Regions from separate parts of the Streptomyces sp. NPDC003284 genome, predicted to be linked through region 3. Evidence: riboswitches for the same ligand, from Rfam matches in the RefSeq annotation. Region 3 holds a riboswitch; each other region holds the start of a gene.

Region 1 (4,570 bases), on a different contig from region 3:
GCTGCTGATCTCCCTGGTGAGCGGGGCGGTGGCCGTGGTGGCGCTGGGCCGGATCGCCGCTCTCGGCCGCCCGGACGGCGGCGAGGCGGGCCCGCGGGCCGCGACCTTCCTGCTGTTCTCGCCCGCCGCGGTGTTCCTGGCCGCCGGCTACACCGAGTCGCTGTTCCTCGCCCTGGCGCTCCCGGCCTGGCTCGCGGCCAAGCGCGGCAACTGGCCGCTCGCCGGACTGCTCGGCGCGGCGGCCACCACCGTCCGGGTCAGCGGTCTGTTCCTGGCCGCCGCGCTCGCCGTCGAACTCCTGACCGCCGTACGCGCGCAGGCTCGGGCGGACGGCTCGGACGGCTCGGACGGCTCGGACGGCTCGGACGGCTCGGACGGCTCGGACGGCTCGGACGGCTCGGGCGGCACGCCGCTCGCCCGTCGGCTGCTCCCGCTCGGCTGGTGCCTGCTGCCCGCCGTGCCCGCCGCCGTCTACACCGGCTACCTGCGGGCGCACACCGGTGACTGGATGGCCTGGAAGCACGCCGAGGAACGCGGCTGGTACCGGGACTTCCACACCCCCGCCGAGTCCCTCCGCAACACCTGGCACAACGCCTTCGGCCACCTCCAGAGCACCGGGTACGCCGTCGAGTTCCAGCTGGAGCTGGCGGCCATGGCGGTCGGGGTACTGCTGCTCGCCGTGCTGCTGGTCCGCCGCCGCTGGCCGGAGGCCGTGTTCATCGCCCTCAACCTGTGGGCCCTGGGCACGTCCTACTGGTACCTCTCCGTGCCCCGCGCCACCCTGATCTGGTGGCCGCTGTGGACCGGCCTGGCCCACTGGAGCCTGCGGCGGCGCTGGGTGAAGGACGCGTACGTCGGGGTGGTCGCGCCGCTGACGGCGGTGCTCGCGGTGACGTTCACCTCGGGACACTGGACCGGGTGACGCCACCGGGCCGGTGCTCCGCCGGGGGACGTGCGCGCCCGGACCCAGGGGCGGACGGTGAGGTTCCGGACGGGGCCGCGAGGATGGACGGGTAGAAACCGAGCGCCCCCACGCCTCCGAGTCCGTCCGCCTCCGAGAAAGAGTGCGCCCCGATGCCCCTGCCCCATGTCCTGCTGTCCGCCGCCGTCTCCCTGGACGGCTGCCTGGACGACACCGGCCCCGACCGCCTGCTGCTGTCCGGCGCCGCCGACTTCGACCGGGTCGACGCGGTGCGGGCCGCCTCCGACGCCATCCTCGTCGGCGCCGGCACCCTGCGCGCCGACAACCCCCGCCTGCTGGTCAACGCGCCCGAGCGCCGCGCGGCCCGGGTCGCCGCCGGCCGGCCGGAGCATCCGCTGAAGGTCACGGTCACCGCCACCGGCGAGCTGGACCCGCGGGCGCGCTTCTGGCACACGGGCGGCGAGAAGGCCGTCTACACGACCGACGAGGGCGCCGAACGGCTGCGCCGCGCGGGCGTCGGTACGGCCCCCGGATCCGAGGATCCCGATGCCGCGTCCCCCGCCCCCGGCGCCGCCCCCGCCCCCGCCCCCGGCGCCGCCTCCGTCTCCGTCGTCCCGCTGGGCGCGGCGCTCGACTGGCGGCGCCTGCTGGAGCACCTGCACGACGTGCGCGGGGTGCGCCGGCTCATGGTCGAGGGCGGCGGCACGGTGCACACCCAGTTGCTGAGGCAGCAGCTCGCCGACGAGCTCCAGCTCGTGGTCGCGCCGCTGATCGTCGGGGACCCGGCGGCGCCCCGCCTGTTCGGGCCGGGCGCGTACCAGGCCGGACGGCTGCGGCTGCTGGAGACCCGGGCCCTCGGGGACGTCGTCCTCATGCGCTACGAGCCCACGGCCCCCGGCACCGGGACCGGCGCCGTGCCCGCTGACCGGCACTGGCTGCGGATCGCCTGCGAGCTGGCCGCGCAGTGCCCGCCCTCGCGCACGGCGTTCAGCGTGGGCGCGGTGGTGGTCGCGGCGGACGGCACCCAGCTGGCCCGGGGCCACTCGCGGGAGGCCGGTGACCCGGTGGTGCACGCGGAGGAGGCCGCGCTCGCCAAGATCGACCCGGCGGACCCGCGGCTGCCCGGGGCCACGGTGTACAGCAGCCTGGAACCGTGCGCCCGACGCGCCTCCCGGCCGCGGCCGTGCGCCCGGCTGATTCTGGACGCGGGGGTGCGGCGGGTGGTCACGGCGTGGCGGGAGCCGGACACCTTCGTGGAGTCCGCCGACGGCTCCGGGGTGCTGGCGGCCGGGGGCGCGGACGTCGTGGTGCTGCCGGAGTTCGAGGCCCTGGCCAAGGAGCCGAACCGGCACCTGCCGTAACGCGTGTGCAATCCATCCCGCAGGTGATGTACAGTTATCTCAACGACGCGGGGTGGAGCAGCTCGGTAGCTCGCTGGGCTCATAACCCAGAGGTCGCAGGTTCAAATCCTGTCCCCGCTACTGAAGACTCAGGGCCGGAATCCGGAAACGGATTCCGGCCCTGAGTGTTTTCCGGGCTTCCCGCAGTCTCCCGAGGTCTCCCGCAGTCTCCTGCGGTCTTCCGTGGTCTCCCGCGGCATGCGTTCCCGCTCTCGGTCGCTCCTTGATCGATGTCACCTCGTGTGACCGTCCTGTGTCCGTCCGCATAACAACTGACACACCATCACTTCTCTCGTGGGCGCCCGCGCCGTCGTCGCGCGCCGGAAATGGCCTGAAGTTCAGTCAACTCGCCCTGGTTTCGTCACCTCTGGGGTGTACGTCTTGGCCAAAAAGGTTTAATGATCAAGGCGGGCGGCTTGGAATCGGAGGCCCGGGTCTATTAACGTTCGATAACGCAGCGCGGTCGTCCCAGCCGTCATCAGAGGCGGCTCCGTGCGCGCGCGCCGAATCCCGCAAGGGAACCGGGGAACCACCAACTTGGGGTGAATCGGGCATCATCCGCCGTATCCGTACGGCCGGTTGACGCGCGTAGGAGACCTTCCCGCTCCGAACCCGTCAGCTAACCCGGTAGGCGAGACGGAAGGAAAGGAGCACGCCCGCGTGGCGTCCAACCGGCCTGCCCCAGAAGCCCCGTTCGTGCCGAGCCAGCGCACCGAGTCCTTCGGCTACGGCGGCCGGACCCCCGACGAGGGCCCCGTGGAGGAGTGGAACCCCACCGAGGACTCCCTCCGCCCCGTGCGCGGCCGGCACCGCGTCGCCAAGCAGCGCGGCGGCGGGCTGGCCCGCAGCTCCACCGTGCTCGGCGTGGGCGTCATAGCGGCCGTCGGCGCGGGCGGCATGGCCAGCGCCAACACCGGCAAGCCGCCGGTCGCGATCTCGCTGCCCGACGTGCCGGACCTGCACGCGCTGCCCGCCTCCGTCGGCTCCCTCTTCGACGGCGGCTCCGCCAAGGAGCACCACGAGGGCTCCGCCACCGCGCTCAGCGACGTCACCGCCGCACCGGCCGGGACGGCGGCCGCTCCCCGTGCCGCGTCCGGCGCGGGCGAGGCGCTGCGCAACCGGATCATGGCCCAGGCCGAGCAGCAGCAGGCCCAGGTCGTGGCCAAGGCCGAGGCCGCCACCGAGCAGGCCGCCGTCCAGCGCGCCGCCCGGCAGGCGGACGAGGCCGCCGCCGAGGCGAAGCAGAAGGCCGAGGCCAAGGCCGCCGCCGAGAAGAAGAAGGCGGAGGAGGAGGCCCGGAAGAAGGCCGAGGCGGCGCGGCTGGCGGAGCTGGCCAAGCAGTACACGCTGCCGACCTCCTCGTACACGATCACCTCCACCTTCGGCCAGGCCGGCTCCATGTGGTCCTCCGGGCACCACACCGGCCTCGACTTCGCCGCGCCCACCGGCACCCTGATCAAGGCGATCCACAGCGGTACCGTCACCGAGGCCGGCTGGGCGGGTGCCTACGGCTACCGCACGATCCTCACCCTGGACGACGGCACCGAGCTGTGGTTCTGCCACCAGTCGTCGATCAGCGTGAGCGCCGGGCAGAAGGTCGCCACCGGCGAGGTCATCGGCCGGGTCGGCGCCACCGGCAACGTCACCGGGCCGCATCTGCACCTGGAGGTCCACCCGGGCGCCCAGGCGTCCGGCATCGACCCGATGGCCTGGCTCCAGGCCAAGGGCCTCAACCCCTGATGCCGCTGATGCCCGGTCCATCCGCCTGATTCCCTGATCCCCCCGCTCGCCTGATCCCCCGGGCGGGGGCCCCGCTGCGGGCGCGCCGCCAGCCGTCCGGGTGGTTTGCGCAAGCTTTGCGCCCGGGACCGGCGGGGCGCGGAATGGGCTGCTCCGCCGGGGGCGTTGATGGATCACATGACTTCTCTGCACAAGCTGGGCTCGTCCGACCTCCAGGTCTTCCCGCTCGCCCTCGGCGGCAACGTCTTCGGCTGGACCGCCGACCAGGAGCGGTCCTTCGCCGTCCTGGACGCCTACACGGCGGCCGGCGGCAACTTCCTGGACACAGCCGACTCCTACTCGGCCTGGGTGGAGGGCCACCAGGGCGGCGAGTCCGAGACGATCATCGGCAAGTGGATCAAGGAGCGCGGCAACCGCTCCGACATCGTCATCGCGACCAAGGTCAGCCAGCACCCCGACTTCCAGGGCCTGTCCGGCGCCAATATCAAGGCCGCGGCCGACGCCTCCC
Region 2 (4,570 bases), on a different contig from region 3:
GCGAGCGATCCGTACCCGGCGTACGCCTGGCTGCGGGAGCACGCCCCCGTGCACCGCACCCGGCTGCCCAGCGGAGTGGAGGCATGGCTGGTCACCCGGTACGCCGACGCCCGGCAGGCCCTGGCCGACCCCCGGCTCTCCAAGAACCCGGCCCACCACGACGAGCCCGCGCACGCCAAGGGCAAGACCGGCATCCCCGGCGAGCGCAAGGCCGAGCTGATGACGCATCTGCTCAACATCGACCCGCCGGACCACACCCGGCTGCGACGTCTGGTCAGCAAGGCGTTCACCCCCCGCAGGGTCGCCGAGTTCGCGCCGCGCGTGCAGGAGCTGGCGGACGGCCTCATCGCGTCCTTCGCCGGGCGCGGCACCGCAGACCTCATCCACGAGTTCGCGTTCCCGCTGCCCATCTACGCCATCTGCGACCTGCTCGGCGTCCCGCGCGAGGACCAGGACGACTTCCGGGACTGGGCGGGCATGATGATCCGTCACGGCAAGGGCCCCCGGGGCGGAGTGGCCCGGTCGGTGAAGAAGATGCGCGGCTATCTGGCCGAGCTGATCCACCGCAAGCGGGCCGCCCTGCCCGCCGAACCGGAGCCGGGCGAGGACCTCATCTCCGGGCTCATCCGCGCCTCCGACCACGGCGAGCACCTCACGGAGAACGAGGCCGCCGCGATGGCGTTCATCCTTCTCTTCGCCGGTTTCGAGACGACCGTCAACCTCATCGGCAACGGCATGTACGCCCTGCTCACCCACCCCGGTCAGCGGGCGCGGCTCCAGGAGTCGCTGGCCGCGGGGGAGAGCGGACTGCTGGAGACCGGCGTCGAGGAGCTGCTGCGCTACGACGGGCCGGTGGAGCTGGCCACCTGGCGGTTCGCCACCCGGGCGCTCACGCTCGGCGGACAGGACATCGCCGCGGGCGATCCGGTGCTGGTGGTGCTGGCCGCCGCCGACCGCGACCCGGAGCGGTTCTCCCACCCCGACACGCTCGACCTCGCCCGCGGCGACAACCAGCACCTGGGGTACGGGCACGGCATCCACTACTGCCTGGGCGCCCCGCTCGCCCGCCTGGAGGGGCAGACCGCGCTGGCCACCCTGCTGACCCGGCTGCCGGACCTGCGTCTCGACGCGGAACCGGCCGAACTGCGCTGGCGCGGCGGGCTCATCATGCGCGGACTGCGGACTCTCCCGGTCGGCTTCACCCCCGTCCCGGTTCCCGCCCCTGCCCCCGCCGCCGCCCCGGCCCCCGCCCCCGGGACGACCACCGGGAACGGCCCCGTTCCCGGGCGCTGACGGCGGTGAACATGACGCGTGTTCAACTATGTGATGTTCATGTGATCTGCGCGGCATGAACTTGTGACAAGTGATCGTCACCCGATACTTTCACCCATCAGCGTGACGCCGGGGCCCTCCCGTCCCGCCGCCGCGCCGTCACTGCCGTCGTGCGAAAGGTCTCCAGATGCTCTCCGGGAACGGTCGTCACCGTCGCCCCCGCCAGGCTCCGGCCCTCCTCGTCGCCGCCGGAGTGACCGGCTCGGCCATCGCCATCCCGCTGGTCGCCGCGTCCGGCGCCAGCGCCGCCGACGGCACCACCTGGGACAAGGTGGCGCAGTGCGAGACCGGCGGCTCCTGGAGCGCCGACAACGGCCACGGCTACTACGGCGGCCTGATGCTCACCCAGGACGACTGGGAGGCGTACGGCGGCCTCTCCTACGCGGCCAGCGCCGACCAGGCCAGCCGCTCCCAGCAGATAGCCGTGGCCGAGAAGATCCTCGCCGACAAGGGGCCCGGCACCTGGCACACCTGCGGGCTGCTGGCCGGGCTCACCAAGAGTTCCGGTACGGCCGACGTCGACACGGGCGTGGGCGGCGACTCCTCGACGTCCGGCGACGGATCCACCTCGTCGGACAAGGACGGCAAGGGCGACAAGGGAGATAAGGAAGGCAAGGGGGACAAGGACGACAAGGGGTCCACCTCGTCCGGAACCTCCGGCTCCACGGGCAAGGGCGGTGACTCCGGCGGCTCCGGCGGCTCCGACGCGTCCGGGAAGCCTCGTACCGGCGAGGGCGGTCTGTCCGACTCGCCCCAGGACGCCGACAACTCATCCGGTTCGTCCGGCTCTTCGCCGGACACCACCCAAACGCCCGGATCCTCGCACGGGACCGACGCGTCGCACGGCGCCACCACCGGACCGTCCGACGGCCCTTCCTCGCCCGCGAAGACGGGCGGTCCGGCCGGGTCCGGCACCTCTCACGGCACCGGCACGCCCGACGCCACCTCGTCCACGGGCACCGGGGACCAGGATCGTGACAACTCCGGCGATGCGGACAACTACGTCCAGGACATCGGCTCTTCGGCGCTCGTCGACACCGGCGCGCTCGGCTCCGGCGGCCGCCACCGCGGCGGCAGCGCCGACGAGGGCGCGACAGGCGGCGCCGCGGACGCCACGGGCGGGCGGCACGCCTCCGGGGGCGGCGGCGCGCACGCCTCGTCCGCCGACTCCTACACCGTGCGCACCGGCGACTCGCTCACGTCCATCGCCGACTCCTTCGGCCTGCACGGCGGGTGGCACACGCTCTATGACGCCAACAAGGGCGCCATCGGGGCCGACCCGGACCACATCGTCGCCGGTCAGAGCCTGGATGTCCCCACCGAAAACGCCCAAAAGTAGCGGGAGTTCACGTCACACTTCGCCTTGTATGTCCTATTCGGTGAAAGTGTGGGATGAGTCTCAGAAGCCCTGATCGTCTTTGAAATCCGGCGGATCACCTGTCTACGGTCATGACCGCTCGCCACCGCGAGCCCCGGCTGCCGCAACGCCGAATCCTGCCAGCGGCCGTACGGGAACAGTCGTCGCGTCAAGCGCCGCAGGCAGGAGCGGGGGACCCAAGGTAAGTGCCGCGCCGGGCAGTTGACCGGAGCGGCTGGGGGTGAAGCCGTGCCTCTCGGAAGGCACGGCCGGGCAACTCAACCGGCCCGAACCCGACAGCTCACCTCGCAGGCGTCGGTGAGGGGATCCTTCCATGCTGTTTTCCGGCAAGGGCAAGCACCGTCGTCCGTCCAAGGCCACTCGCGCCATCGCACTCGCCGGTGTCACCGGCGTCGCCGTCGCCGGTCCGCTGATGGCGGCCGGCAACGCCTCCGCCGCCACCGCCTCCGAGTGGGACGCGGTCGCCCAGTGCGAGTCCGGCGGCAACTGGTCGATCAACACCGGCAACGGCTTCTACGGCGGCGTCCAGTTCACCAACTCCACCTGGGCCGCCTTCGGTGGCACCGCCTACGCCCCGCGCGCCGACCTGGCCAGCAAGTCCCAGCAGATCGCCATTGCCGAGAAGGTCCTCGCGGGCCAGGGCAAGGGCGCCTGGCCGGTGTGCGGCAAGGGCCTGTCCGGCGCCGCGTACTCGGGCGGCAGCTCCTCGTCGTCCTCCTCTTCCTCGTCGTCCTCGTCGTCTTCTTCCTCCTCCTCTTCGTCGTCCTCCTCTTCGTCGTCCTCGTCGAAGAAGAGCAGCACCACGACCCGCTCCACCGAGCAGCAGGCCGCGGGCCGCTCCGCCGACCGCCCGGCGCCGAAGAAGACCGTCACCACCCCCACCGGCAAGAAGGTGAAGAAGGGCGACGGCGAGTACAAGGTGACCGCCGGCGACTCGCTCAGCTCCATCGCCGCCGCCCACCACGTCCAGGGCGGCTGGGAGAAGCTCTTCCAGCTGAACAAGGACATCGTCGACGACGCCGACCTCATCTACCCGGGCCAGCAGCTGCACCTGAAGTAAGGCGCGGCGGCCACCGCCCCACCCCCCCCGTCCCCACGGGCTCCCCGCCCCGGCGCGTTCTCCCCCGTACGCGCCGGGGCGGGGGCATTTCACCTTCCGTTCGGACCCCCGTTCCCGTCTTCTTTGTTCCGTGCTGAAACAATGTGTACGGTCACTCTGTCCACGGGACGGTCGGTCGGCCGGTCGGCGGCCCGGGACGGTTAGGCTCTAGTCGCTCGGCTCACAAGCCCCGCACTTTCAGCGTCACATCCACGAAGGAGATGCTCGTGCCGTCCATCGACGTCGTCGTAGCCCGGGAAATCCTGGACTCCCGAGGCAACCCCACGGTCGAGGTCGAGGTCGGCCTCGACGACGGCAGCACGGGTCGTGCCGCCGTCCCCTCCGGCGCCTCCACGGGCGCCTTCGAGGCCATCGAGCTGCGTGACGGTGACCCCAACCGTTACCAGGGCAAGGGCGTCGAGAAGGCCGTCCTCGCCGTCATCGAGCAGATCGGCCCGGAGCTCGTCGGCTACGACGCCACCGAGCAGCGCCTGATCGACCAGGCCATGTTCGACCTGGACGCGACCGACAACAAGGGCTCGCTCGGCGCCAACGCCATCCTCGGCGTCTCCCTCGCCGTCGCGCACGCCGCCTCCGAGGCGTCCGACCTCCCGCTCTTCCGCTACCTGGGCGGCCCCAACGCGCACCTGCTCCCGGTGCCGATGATGAACATCCTGAACGGCGGCTCGCACGCCGACTCCAACGTGGACATCCAGGAGTTCATGATCGCCCCGATCGGCGCGGAGTCCTTCTCCGAGGCC
Region 3 (4,570 bases):
TTCGCGGGCAGCACCTCGGCGGAGAAGCGGCGGATGCCGCGCTCGCGGGCGACGGCCGCGATGTGCTCCAGCAGGGCGGAGGCGACCCCGCGGCCCTGGTGGGCGTCCTGCACCAGGAAGGCGACCTCGGCCTCGTCGGCGGGCGCCGGGCCGGGCGCTCCGGCGGGGCCGATGCGGTCGTAGCGTACGGTGGCGATGAACTCGCCGCCGACGGTGGCCGCGAGCCCCACCCGGTCCACGAAGTCATGGTGCGTGAAGCGGTGGACGTCCTTGGCGGACAGGCGCGGGTAGGGCGCGAAGAAGCGGTAGTACTTGGACTCGTCCGACACCTGCTCGTAGAAGCTGACCAGCCGGTCGGCGTCCTCGGCGGTGATGGGCCGGATCCGTGCCGTGCCCCCGTCGCGCAGCACCACGTCGGCCTCCCAGTGGGCGGGGTACGCATGCCGGTCCGACGAGGTCTGCATGGGGCCCAGCGTACGGCTCGCCCCGGGCGGCGGCGCGAGGCGGTGTGTGGCGTACCCACACGGTGCCGCACGTATGGGAAACTGGTCTAGACAACCTGCTACACCTGAAGGGCAGCATCACATGGCTGAGCGCCGCGTCAACGTCGGCTGGGCCGAGGGTCTCCACGCCCGCCCCGCTTCCATCTTCGTCCGGGCCGCCACGGCCGCAGGGGTCCCCGTGACGATCGCCAAGGCCGACGGCAACCCCGTCAACGCGGCCTCCATGCTGGCCGTGCTCGGCCTGGGCGCGCAGGGTGGCGAGGAGGTCGTCCTCGCCTCCGACGCCGAGGGCGCGGAGGCCGCCCTGGAGCGGCTGGCCAAGCTGGTCGCCGAGGGCCTGGAAGAGCTCCCCGAGACCGTCTGAGCGGCCGGAGGGAACACACAGCGCGTCCGGGAACCGCGTCTCCCCCTGCGGGGCGGCGCGGTTTTCGTGTGTCCGCGTGAATTCCCCGCGCGGGAAACGGAAATAGGGCGCGGATATCGGCAGCACATTCCTTCCCGGCCCCTGCCGGTCCCTGCCGATTCCTGCCGGTTCTTTTCTACGGCACGCGTGTTAATTCCGTGTGCTCGATGTGTTGACGGGATGTTTCCGGGCGCTCGCCCGCTGCGCGGCGGTCATCCGCTCGGTGTGCAGGGCGGTCAGGGCGCGGGCGCGGGCGGCGTCGCCGCGTGCCACCGCGTCGACGATCGCCCCGTGTCCGGCCCAGGTCTCGGCCGGGTCGGCGGGGTCCGGCGCCCCGTACATCCAGGTGATCTTGTGCCGCAGCTGGGCCAGGGCGGCGGTCAGCGCGGGGCTGCCGCAGGACTGGGCCAGGGTCTCGTGGAACCAGGCGGCCAGGGACCGCAGCTCCTCGCCGCCCCCGCCCGCGGCCCGCTCCTGACCGAGCCTGACCAGGCCGCGCAGCACCTTCAGATGGCCCTCGGTGCGCCGCTGGGCGGCCCGCTCGGCGCCCAGCGGCTCCAGCAGCAGACGCATCTCCAGCAGGTCGGCGCCCTCCTGCTCGGTCGGCTCGGCCACGCACGCGCCCGCGTGCCGCCGGGTCACCACGAAGCCCTCGGCCTCCAGGGTGCGCAGGGCCTCGCGCACCGGGACGCGCGAGACGCCGTAGCGGCGGGCCAGGACCTCCTCGGTGAGCCGGCTGCCGCGCTCGTGCACCCCGGCGACGATGTCGTCCCGGATCGCCGTGCACACCGAGTGCGCCGGAACACGCATGTCCGACCTCCGTATCCCGTCCCGTGACCGTGGCCGTGTCCATGGCCGTGGCGCGCCCGTGGCGGACACGCCGCGGACGCGCATTCCGACGACTCTAGAACAATGCGCGGGAATTTCCGACGGCGTGACGGAATCCAGGGATATTTTTTGGACAGCCGGGATGCAGTGCGGCGGAGAAGAATACGGAGCGTGCCCGGAGCCGGAATTCAGACCTGCACGCCGTGCGTGCGGAGGTAGGCGATCGGGTCGACGTCCGAGCCGTACTCCGCGCCGGTGCGCGCCTCGAAGTGCAGATGCGGACCGGTGACGTTGCCCGTGGAGCCCGACACCGCGATCTGCTGGCCCGCGGCGACCTGCTGGCCCACCGTGACCCCGATGGACGACAGATGGCCGTACTGGGTGTACATGCCGTCGGCCATCCTGATGACGACCTGGTTGCCGTACGCCCCGCCCCAGCCGGTCTCCACCACCGTGCCGACGCCGACCGCGTGGACGGGGGTGCCGGTCGCGGCGTGGAAGTCGATGCCGGTGTGCGAGCCGGAGGACCACAGCGAGCCGCCGGTCTTGTAGCCGGTGGAGACGTAGGAGCCGGCGATGGGCGGCACGAAGGTGTTGAGGCGCTTGCGCTCGGCCTCGCGGTCGGCCCGCTCCTTGGCCTCGCGCGCCTGCTCGGCGCGCTCGGCGGCCAGCTTGCGCGCGGCCTGCTCGGCCTGCTTCTGCTGGGCGGCCTCCCACTGGGCGGCGGCCTGCGCGTCGACCCGCTCGGCGACGGTGTCGCCGAGGCTGATGACCGGGGTGAGGCCGGTGTCCGCGGGGGCGGGGGTCTCGGCGGCGAGGGCCGGGGAGGCGGCGAGGGTGCCGATGACGCCGGTGGTGGTGAGGGCAGCGACACCCGCCGCGCGGGCGGTGGTGCGCTGCACCCGGCCGGGACGGCGGTGCTTCCCGGTGGCGCGCGTGAACGCCATGTGGTGGCTGGTCCTTTCCTTCCCTCTCGCCTACCGGGTTAGCTGACGGGTTCGGAGCAGGAAGGTCTCCTACGGGTGCCGTGCGCGGCGCACGGTGCCCGATTCACCCCAGGGACTGAGTGGGTCCCCGGCTCCCCTGGCTCGCGCCGTACGGGGACTCGGCGATGACTGTCCGGTGCCGCGGCTGCGGCGCACTGCCCGACGAACAGCCGGACCGACGCTAGACGGGGCCGTGTTCCGCGCCCAAACGGATCCGGGTTTTTGTAGCGCACGCCACAGGGCAGACAGGGCGCCTCCTGCCCAATACGGACATGCCGGGGCCCCGGTGACGCTCCGGTCACCGGGGCCCCACGCGCGCGCGTGCCGCGCGGTGCGTCCTACTCGGCGGCGACCACGGTCACCGGGCCGACGCCGAGCGCCTCGACCGGCTCCTTGATCTGCGCCGCGTCCCCGACGAGCACCGTCACCAGGCGGTCCACCGGGAAGGCGCTGACGACCGCGGCGGTCGCCTCCACCGTGCCGGTCTGCGCGAGCTGCTGATAGAGCGTCGCCTGGTAGTCGTCGGGCAGGTGCTGCTCGACCTGGTCGGCGAGTGTGCTCGCCACGGCGGCGGCCGTCTCGTACTTGAGCGGCGCCACCCCCACCAGGTTCTGCACGGCCACGTCCCGCTCGGCCTCGGTGAGCCCCTCGGCGGCGAGCTTGCGCAGCACCGTGAAGAGGTCGTCCAGGGCCGGTCCGGTGTTCGGCGTGTCGACCGAGCCGCTGATGGCGAGCATGGCCGCGCCGGTGCCGTCGGGCGCCGAGCGCAGCACCTGGCCGAAGGACCGCACGCCGTAGGTGTAGCCCTTCTCCTCGCGCAGGACGCGGTCCAGACGGGAGGTCAGGGTGCCGCCCAGGCAGTAGGTGCCGAGCACCTGGGCGGGCCACACGCGGTCGTGCCGGTCGGGTCCGATCCGGCCGATGAGCAGCTGGGTCTGGACGGCGCCGGGGCGGTCCACGATCACCACGCGGCCGGTGTCGTCGGCGGTGACCGGCGGCACCGGACGCGGCTCGGCCGGCGAACCGGTCCAGGCGCCCAGGGTCTCGCCGAGCAGCTCGTCGAGGTCGATGCCGGTGAGGTCGCCGACGACGACCGCGGTGGCCGTGGCGGGGCGCACGTGCCGGTCGTAGAAGGCGCGGACGGCGGCGGCGTCGACGGCGGCGACGGTCTCCTCGGTGCCCTGGCGCGGGCGCGACATGCGGGCGGTGGCCGGGAACAGCTGCCGGGACAGCTCCTTGGCAGCGCGGCGGGAGGGGTTGGCCAGCTCGTGCGGGATCTCGTCGAGCCGGTTGCGCACCAGCCGCTCGACCTCGGACCCGGCGAACGCGGGCGCCCGCAGCGCGTCGGAGAGCAGCGCGAGCCCCTTGGCCAGCCGGGAGGCCGGGACCTCCAGGCTGAGCCGTACGCCGGGGTGGTCGGCGTGCGCGTCCAGGGTGGCGCCCGCGCGCTCCAGCTCGGCGGCGAAGTCCTCGGCGGAGTGCTTGTCGGTGCCCTCGGAGAAGGCCCGCGCCATGATCGTGGCGACGCCGTCCAGACCGGCCGGCTCGGCGTCCAGGGGCGCGTCGAGGAGCACCTCGACGGCGACGACCTGCTGGCCGGGGCGGTGGCAGCGCAGCACGGTGATGCCGTTGTCCAGGGTGCCGCGCCCGGGGGCCGGGAACGCCCACGGCCTGGCCTCGCCGGCCTCGGGGCGGGGGTGGAACTCCATGGTGGCCAGCTCGGTCACTTCGCCGTCTCCTCGGTGTCGTCCTGGGCGTCGGGGGTGTCGTCCTGGGCGTCGGGGGCGGTCGGCTCGTAGACGAGGACCGCGCGGTTGTCGGGGCGCAGCCGGGTCTTGGCGACCTCCTGG
Region 4 (4,570 bases), on a different contig from region 3:
CGTACGGTGCCATGTGTGCCTTACCTCCGTCGTCGGCGGCGGCTGCCCGTGTGCACTGCTCCCACCCCAAGCCGCCATTCTCACCCGAATCGGTGAGGAGTGGTGTGGTCCGTGCTTCCATCTGACCAAATCGGCCGCGACGAAGCGTCAGACCGCGGAGCCAACTCCGTGTACGCCTGCGGTATGACACACGAGGGCGGCTTCTCCACCACCCCGTAGGGGTCGGGGTGGAGAAGCCGGCCGGAACCCCCGCCGGGACCAGGTCCGGCCGGGTGGAGAGGCGGGACCGGGGGGTGGAGAGAACCGGCGGGAAGAGGCACGTCGGGCCCCGGCCGACCGGGGCCGGGGCCGGATCCGGGTAGGCGGGCCTGGCCGACCCGGCGTACCAGCCGACCCGGCGTACCAGCCGACCCGGTGCACCAGCCGACCCGGTGCACCAGCCGACCCGGTGCACTAGCCGACCCGGTGGACCACCGCGTCGCACAGCTGGAGCAGGGCCACCTTGGCGCCGCACTCCTTCAGCGGGGCCAGCGCGGCCCGCGCCTCCTCGGCGTAGCGGACGCTGTCCCGCCGGGCCTGTTCGAGCGCGGGATGGGCGCGCAGCGCGGTCAGCGCCTCGGCGTGCCGGGCGTCGTCGCTCAGGTCGGAGTCGAGCAGTTCGCACAGCGCGATGTCCTCGGCGAGCCCGAGCCGGGCGGCGCGCTCGCGCAGCCGCAGCACCGGCAGCGTGGCGACGCCCTCGCGCAGGTCGGTGCCGGGGGTCTTGCCGGACTCCCGGGAGTCGGAGGCGATGTCGAGCACGTCGTCCGCGAGCTGGAAGGCGACGCCGAGCCGCTCCCCGTACTGCGTCAGCACGTCCACGACCCTCTCGTCGGCGCCGGACATCATCGCGCCGAACCGGCACGAGACAGCCACCAGCGAACCGGTCTTGCCGCCCAGCACGTCCAGGTAGTGGTCGACCGGGTCCCGGCCGTCCTGCGGTCCGGCGGTCTCCAGGATCTGCCCGGTGACGAGCCGTTCGAACGCGAGCGCCTGGACCCGGACGGCCTCCGGGCCGAGGTCCGCGAGGATCTGGGAGGCGCGGGCGAAGAGGAAGTCGCCGGTGAGGACCGCGACCGCGTTGTTCCAGCGGGTGTTGGCGCTGGCCACCCCGCGCCGCACGGCGGCCTCGTCCATCACGTCGTCGTGGTAGAGCGTGGCCAGGTGGGTCAGCTCCACGACCACGGCCGAGGGCACGATTCCCGGCGCGTCGGGGTCGCCGAACTGGGCCGCGAGCATCACGACCAGCGGCCGGAACCGCTTGCCGCCCGCCTTGACGAGGTGCTGGGCGGCCTCCGTGATGAACGGGACCTCGCTCTTGGTGGCTTCGAGCAGCCCTTCCTCGACAGCCGCCAATCCGGCCTGGACATCGGCTTCGAGAGCCTGGTCCCGCACGCTCAGCCCGAACGGCCCGACGACGGTCACGAGGGGTCTCCTGTCTGCTGGTGTCTGCTGGCGCTTACACGGTTTGTCGATAGGTCGCTGCCATCACTCAAGTCAGCGTATCCGGTCACGTTTCGATCACCGATAGCGCCCACCGATACAGGCCAGGTGGTATCGGATCACGACCGATATGTTTTCGATCACCACGTATGAACAGATATTTATCGACTTGCTCTTCCCTGCCTCTCCCTCGCCACCCCCGCCCCCCTTCCACCTTCCCCCTCCCCCACTTCCCCCTCCTCCAGCCTCCTCCCTCACTCCCCCCACCGCGCCCACTCTCCTCCTACACGCCGCCCGTGCCCACGTACGTACGAACAGGGCCAGGGCCTCACCGACCGTGATGCCCGTCACTTCCAGCCCTACGAGTCCGATTTACCCTTATTAGTATTTCAATTCCCCTTGGGGGCAAATGCTCCTGGCCGGATTATTCCGTGAGCTGCATCACGCGCACCTCCACCCCCCGCCACGGCCCGCCGACCCCCCGCTCCCCGTCCCCCGCAAGCGAGTTGACCCTTGGCAATCGCAAAGGATCAAGCGGCCAAAATGCCCTGGATCAAGGTCAACTAGGACGATGTATGCATCAGGTACTTGTTCGGGACATGTGCTCTCGCATACGTTCCGGGCCAGTCGAGCGGACGCCGAATCCTGCCAGCGCTCGATGACCACCCACCGACAGCTCATGGCAGGAGCGGGGGACCCAGGTAAGTCGCCGGGCCGGAGCGCCGTACGTCCTACGTCGTACGCCGCGCCGGAACGGCTCGGGGTGAAGCCGTGCTCTCCGGAGCCGGCCGGGCACCTCCCCGCCCGAACCCGACAGCTCACCTCGCAGGCGACGGAGAGGAAATCCCCATGTCTGCACGTCGTCCCAGCCGCTCCCGCGCCGCTCGTCTCGTCCGCACCCTCGCCGTCTCCGGCACCGGTGCCGCGATCCTCGCCCTGCCGCTGATCGGGGCGTCCGGCGCCTCCGCGGCCACCCCGACCGCCGCCACCGCCACCACGGCGAGCACGGTCGCCTACCCGAACACCCTGGACGGATGGATCCGCGAGTCGCTCGCGGTCATGGCCCAGAAGGGCATTCCCGGCACGTACAACGGCATCCACCGCAATGTGATGCGCGAGTCCTCCGGCAACCCGCTGGCCATCAACAACTGGGACTCCAACGCCGCCGCGGGCATCCCCTCCAAGGGCCTGCTCCAGGTCATCCAGCCGACCTTCAACGCCTACCACGTGGCCGGCACGTCGTTCGACATCTACGACCCGGTCGCCAACATCACGGCCGCCTGCAACTACGCCGCCGCGCGCTACGGCTCCATCGACAACGTCAACAGCGCGTACTGACGGGCAGCCGCGTGCCGGCCGGCACGCGGCGGGCTCAGACGAACAGACGATCGAGGACGACGGCGACGCCGTCGTCCTCGTTCGACGTGGTGACCTCGTCGGCGACCGCCTTCAGCTCCGGGTGGGCACCCGCCATCGCCACCCCCCGGGCCGCCCACCGGAACATGGGGATGTCGTTCGGCATGTCGCCGAAGGCGAGGGCGTCCCCGGGGCCGAGTCCCAGCCGCGCCGCGGCCAGCGCGAGACCGGTCGCCTTGGTGATGCCGCAGGGCTGGAGCTCGACGGTCCCCGGGCCCGACATGGTCACCGAGGCGAGCGGGCCGACCGCGCCGCGGGCCGCCGCCGCCAGCTCGTCGTCGGACAGCCGGGGGTGGCGCAGCAGCACCTTGCTGATGGGCGCGCGCCACAGTTCCTCGCGCCGCCCGACCCGCTCGGCGGGCAGCGTCGGGTGCGGCATGCGGTACCCCGGCTCGATGAGCGTGCGGCCGTCCACGCCGTCCTGGTCGACCGCCGCGTACACCTCACCCACCTCCGCCTCGATCTTGCCGAGCGCGGTCTCGGCCGTCTCCCGGTCGAGCGTGACCGACCACAGCATGCGGTCGGCCCCGGCGTCGTAGAGCTGGGCGCCCTGGCCGCACACCGCGAGCCCGGTGCCGCCGAGGGACCTCAGCAGCGGGCGGACCCGCGGCGCCGGCCGTCCGGTGACGACGAGGTGCCGGGCACCGGCCGCCGCCGCCCGGCCGAGCGCGGCGCGGGTCCGCCCGGACACGGAGTCGTCGCCGCGCAGCAGCGTGCCGTCCAGGTCGGTGGCGATGAGGGCGTACGCGGGGGCAGCGGATGCGGGCATGATCAGAGAATACGGATCCGCCAGGCGGGTGACGGGCGGAAACCGGACGACGTCCCTCCGCCGTGTCGTCGGGAGACTCCTCGGACCCTGCCCAAGACAGCGGCCTCCCCCGTAACGTGTGGCGCGACCACATGAACGTGTGGCCAGACACCCATGTCCCCCATGGAACACCGGCACACGAAAGAGAGGCAGTACCCGATGCCCCCCTTCGAGGTCCCCGAGGGCGACCCCTTCGGTCCGCACAACCTTCCCTACGGTGTCTTCTCGCGCGCCGGATCGCAGGAGCGGACCGTGGGCGTCCGGCTCGGCGACCACGTCCTCGACGCGGGTGCGGCGGCGCTGGCACTCGGCTCCCCGTACGCCGCCCTGCTCGCGCGGCCGACCCTGAACCCGCTGCTCGCCGCGGGCCGCACCGCCTGGTCGGACGTGCGGCGCGCGCTGACGGCGTGGGTGACGGTGCCCGCGCACCAGGAGACCGTGGCCCCCTTCCTGCACCCGCTCTCCTCGGTGACCCTGCACCTGCCCTTCGAGGTCGCGGACTACGTCGACTTCTACGCGTCCGAGAACCACGCGCGCAACGTCGGGCAGATCTTCCGCCCGGACGCCGAGGACTCCCTCACCCCCAACTGGAAGCACCTGCCGATCGGTTACCACGGCCGCTCGGGGACGGTCGTCGTCTCGGGCACGGACGTCGTACGCCCCTCGGGACAGCGCAAGGGCCCCGCCGACCCCGCGCCCGTGTTCGGCCCGTCGGTCCGGCTGGACATCGAGGCCGAGGTCGGCTTCGTGGTCGGGGTGCCCTCGCGGGCCGGGCAGCCGGTGGCGCTGGCGGACTTCCGCGAGCACGTGTTCGGGCTGTGCCTGCTCAACGACTGGTCGGCGCGGGACGTGCAGGCGTGGGAG

The links. Region 3 has a riboswitch for cyclic di-AMP ahead of ACWDYF_RS17580 (M23 family metallopeptidase). Riboswitches for the same ligand answer to the same signal wherever they lie in the genome.
Region 1: another riboswitch for cyclic di-AMP. It lies ahead of ACWDYF_RS07095 (M23 family metallopeptidase); the one in region 3 lies ahead of ACWDYF_RS17580 (M23 family metallopeptidase).
Region 2: another riboswitch for cyclic di-AMP. It lies ahead of ACWDYF_RS12765 (LysM peptidoglycan-binding domain-containing protein); the one in region 3 lies ahead of ACWDYF_RS17580 (M23 family metallopeptidase).
Region 4: another riboswitch for cyclic di-AMP. It lies ahead of ACWDYF_RS30605 (transglycosylase SLT domain-containing protein); the one in region 3 lies ahead of ACWDYF_RS17580 (M23 family metallopeptidase).

Annotation. Positions count from the first base shown of each region.
Region 1 is NZ_JBSFSI010000003.1:22,237-26,806, reverse strand. It holds gene ACWDYF_RS07110 (mannosyltransferase family protein) at 1-922, shown strand, start outside; gene ACWDYF_RS07105 (dihydrofolate reductase family protein) at 1,075-2,283, shown strand; tRNA gene ACWDYF_RS07100 (tRNA-Met) at 2,330-2,403, shown strand; cyclic di-AMP (ydaO/yuaA leader) riboswitch at 2,814-2,971, shown strand; gene ACWDYF_RS07095 (M23 family metallopeptidase) at 2,983-4,062, shown strand; gene ACWDYF_RS07090 (aldo/keto reductase) at 4,240-4,570, shown strand, end outside.
Region 2 is NZ_JBSFSI010000005.1:83,980-88,549, reverse strand. It holds gene ACWDYF_RS12775 (cytochrome P450 family protein) at 1-1,293, shown strand, start outside; gene ACWDYF_RS12770 (transglycosylase family protein) at 1,460-2,671, shown strand; cyclic di-AMP (ydaO/yuaA leader) riboswitch at 2,854-3,019, shown strand; gene ACWDYF_RS12765 (LysM peptidoglycan-binding domain-containing protein) at 3,024-3,770, shown strand; gene eno (phosphopyruvate hydratase) at 4,037-4,570, shown strand, end outside.
Region 3 is NZ_JBSFSI010000007.1:194,527-199,096, forward strand. It holds gene ACWDYF_RS17565 (bifunctional acetate--CoA ligase family protein/GNAT family N-acetyltransferase) at 1-464, opposite strand, end outside; gene ACWDYF_RS17570 (HPr family phosphocarrier protein) at 586-867, shown strand; gene ACWDYF_RS17575 (GntR family transcriptional regulator) at 1,057-1,716, opposite strand; gene ACWDYF_RS17580 (M23 family metallopeptidase) at 1,923-2,681, opposite strand; cyclic di-AMP (ydaO/yuaA leader) riboswitch at 2,694-2,855, opposite strand; gene ACWDYF_RS17585 (M16 family metallopeptidase) at 3,059-4,447, opposite strand; gene ACWDYF_RS17590 (M16 family metallopeptidase) at 4,444-4,570, opposite strand, start outside.
Region 4 is NZ_JBSFSI010000019.1:118,166-122,735, reverse strand. It holds gene ACWDYF_RS30615 (LolA family protein) at 1-13, opposite strand, end outside; gene ACWDYF_RS30610 (polyprenyl synthetase family protein) at 454-1,464, opposite strand; cyclic di-AMP (ydaO/yuaA leader) riboswitch at 2,140-2,329, shown strand; gene ACWDYF_RS30605 (transglycosylase SLT domain-containing protein) at 2,332-2,820, shown strand; gene ACWDYF_RS30600 (HAD-IIB family hydrolase) at 2,855-3,667, opposite strand; gene fahA (fumarylacetoacetase) at 3,866-4,570, shown strand, end outside.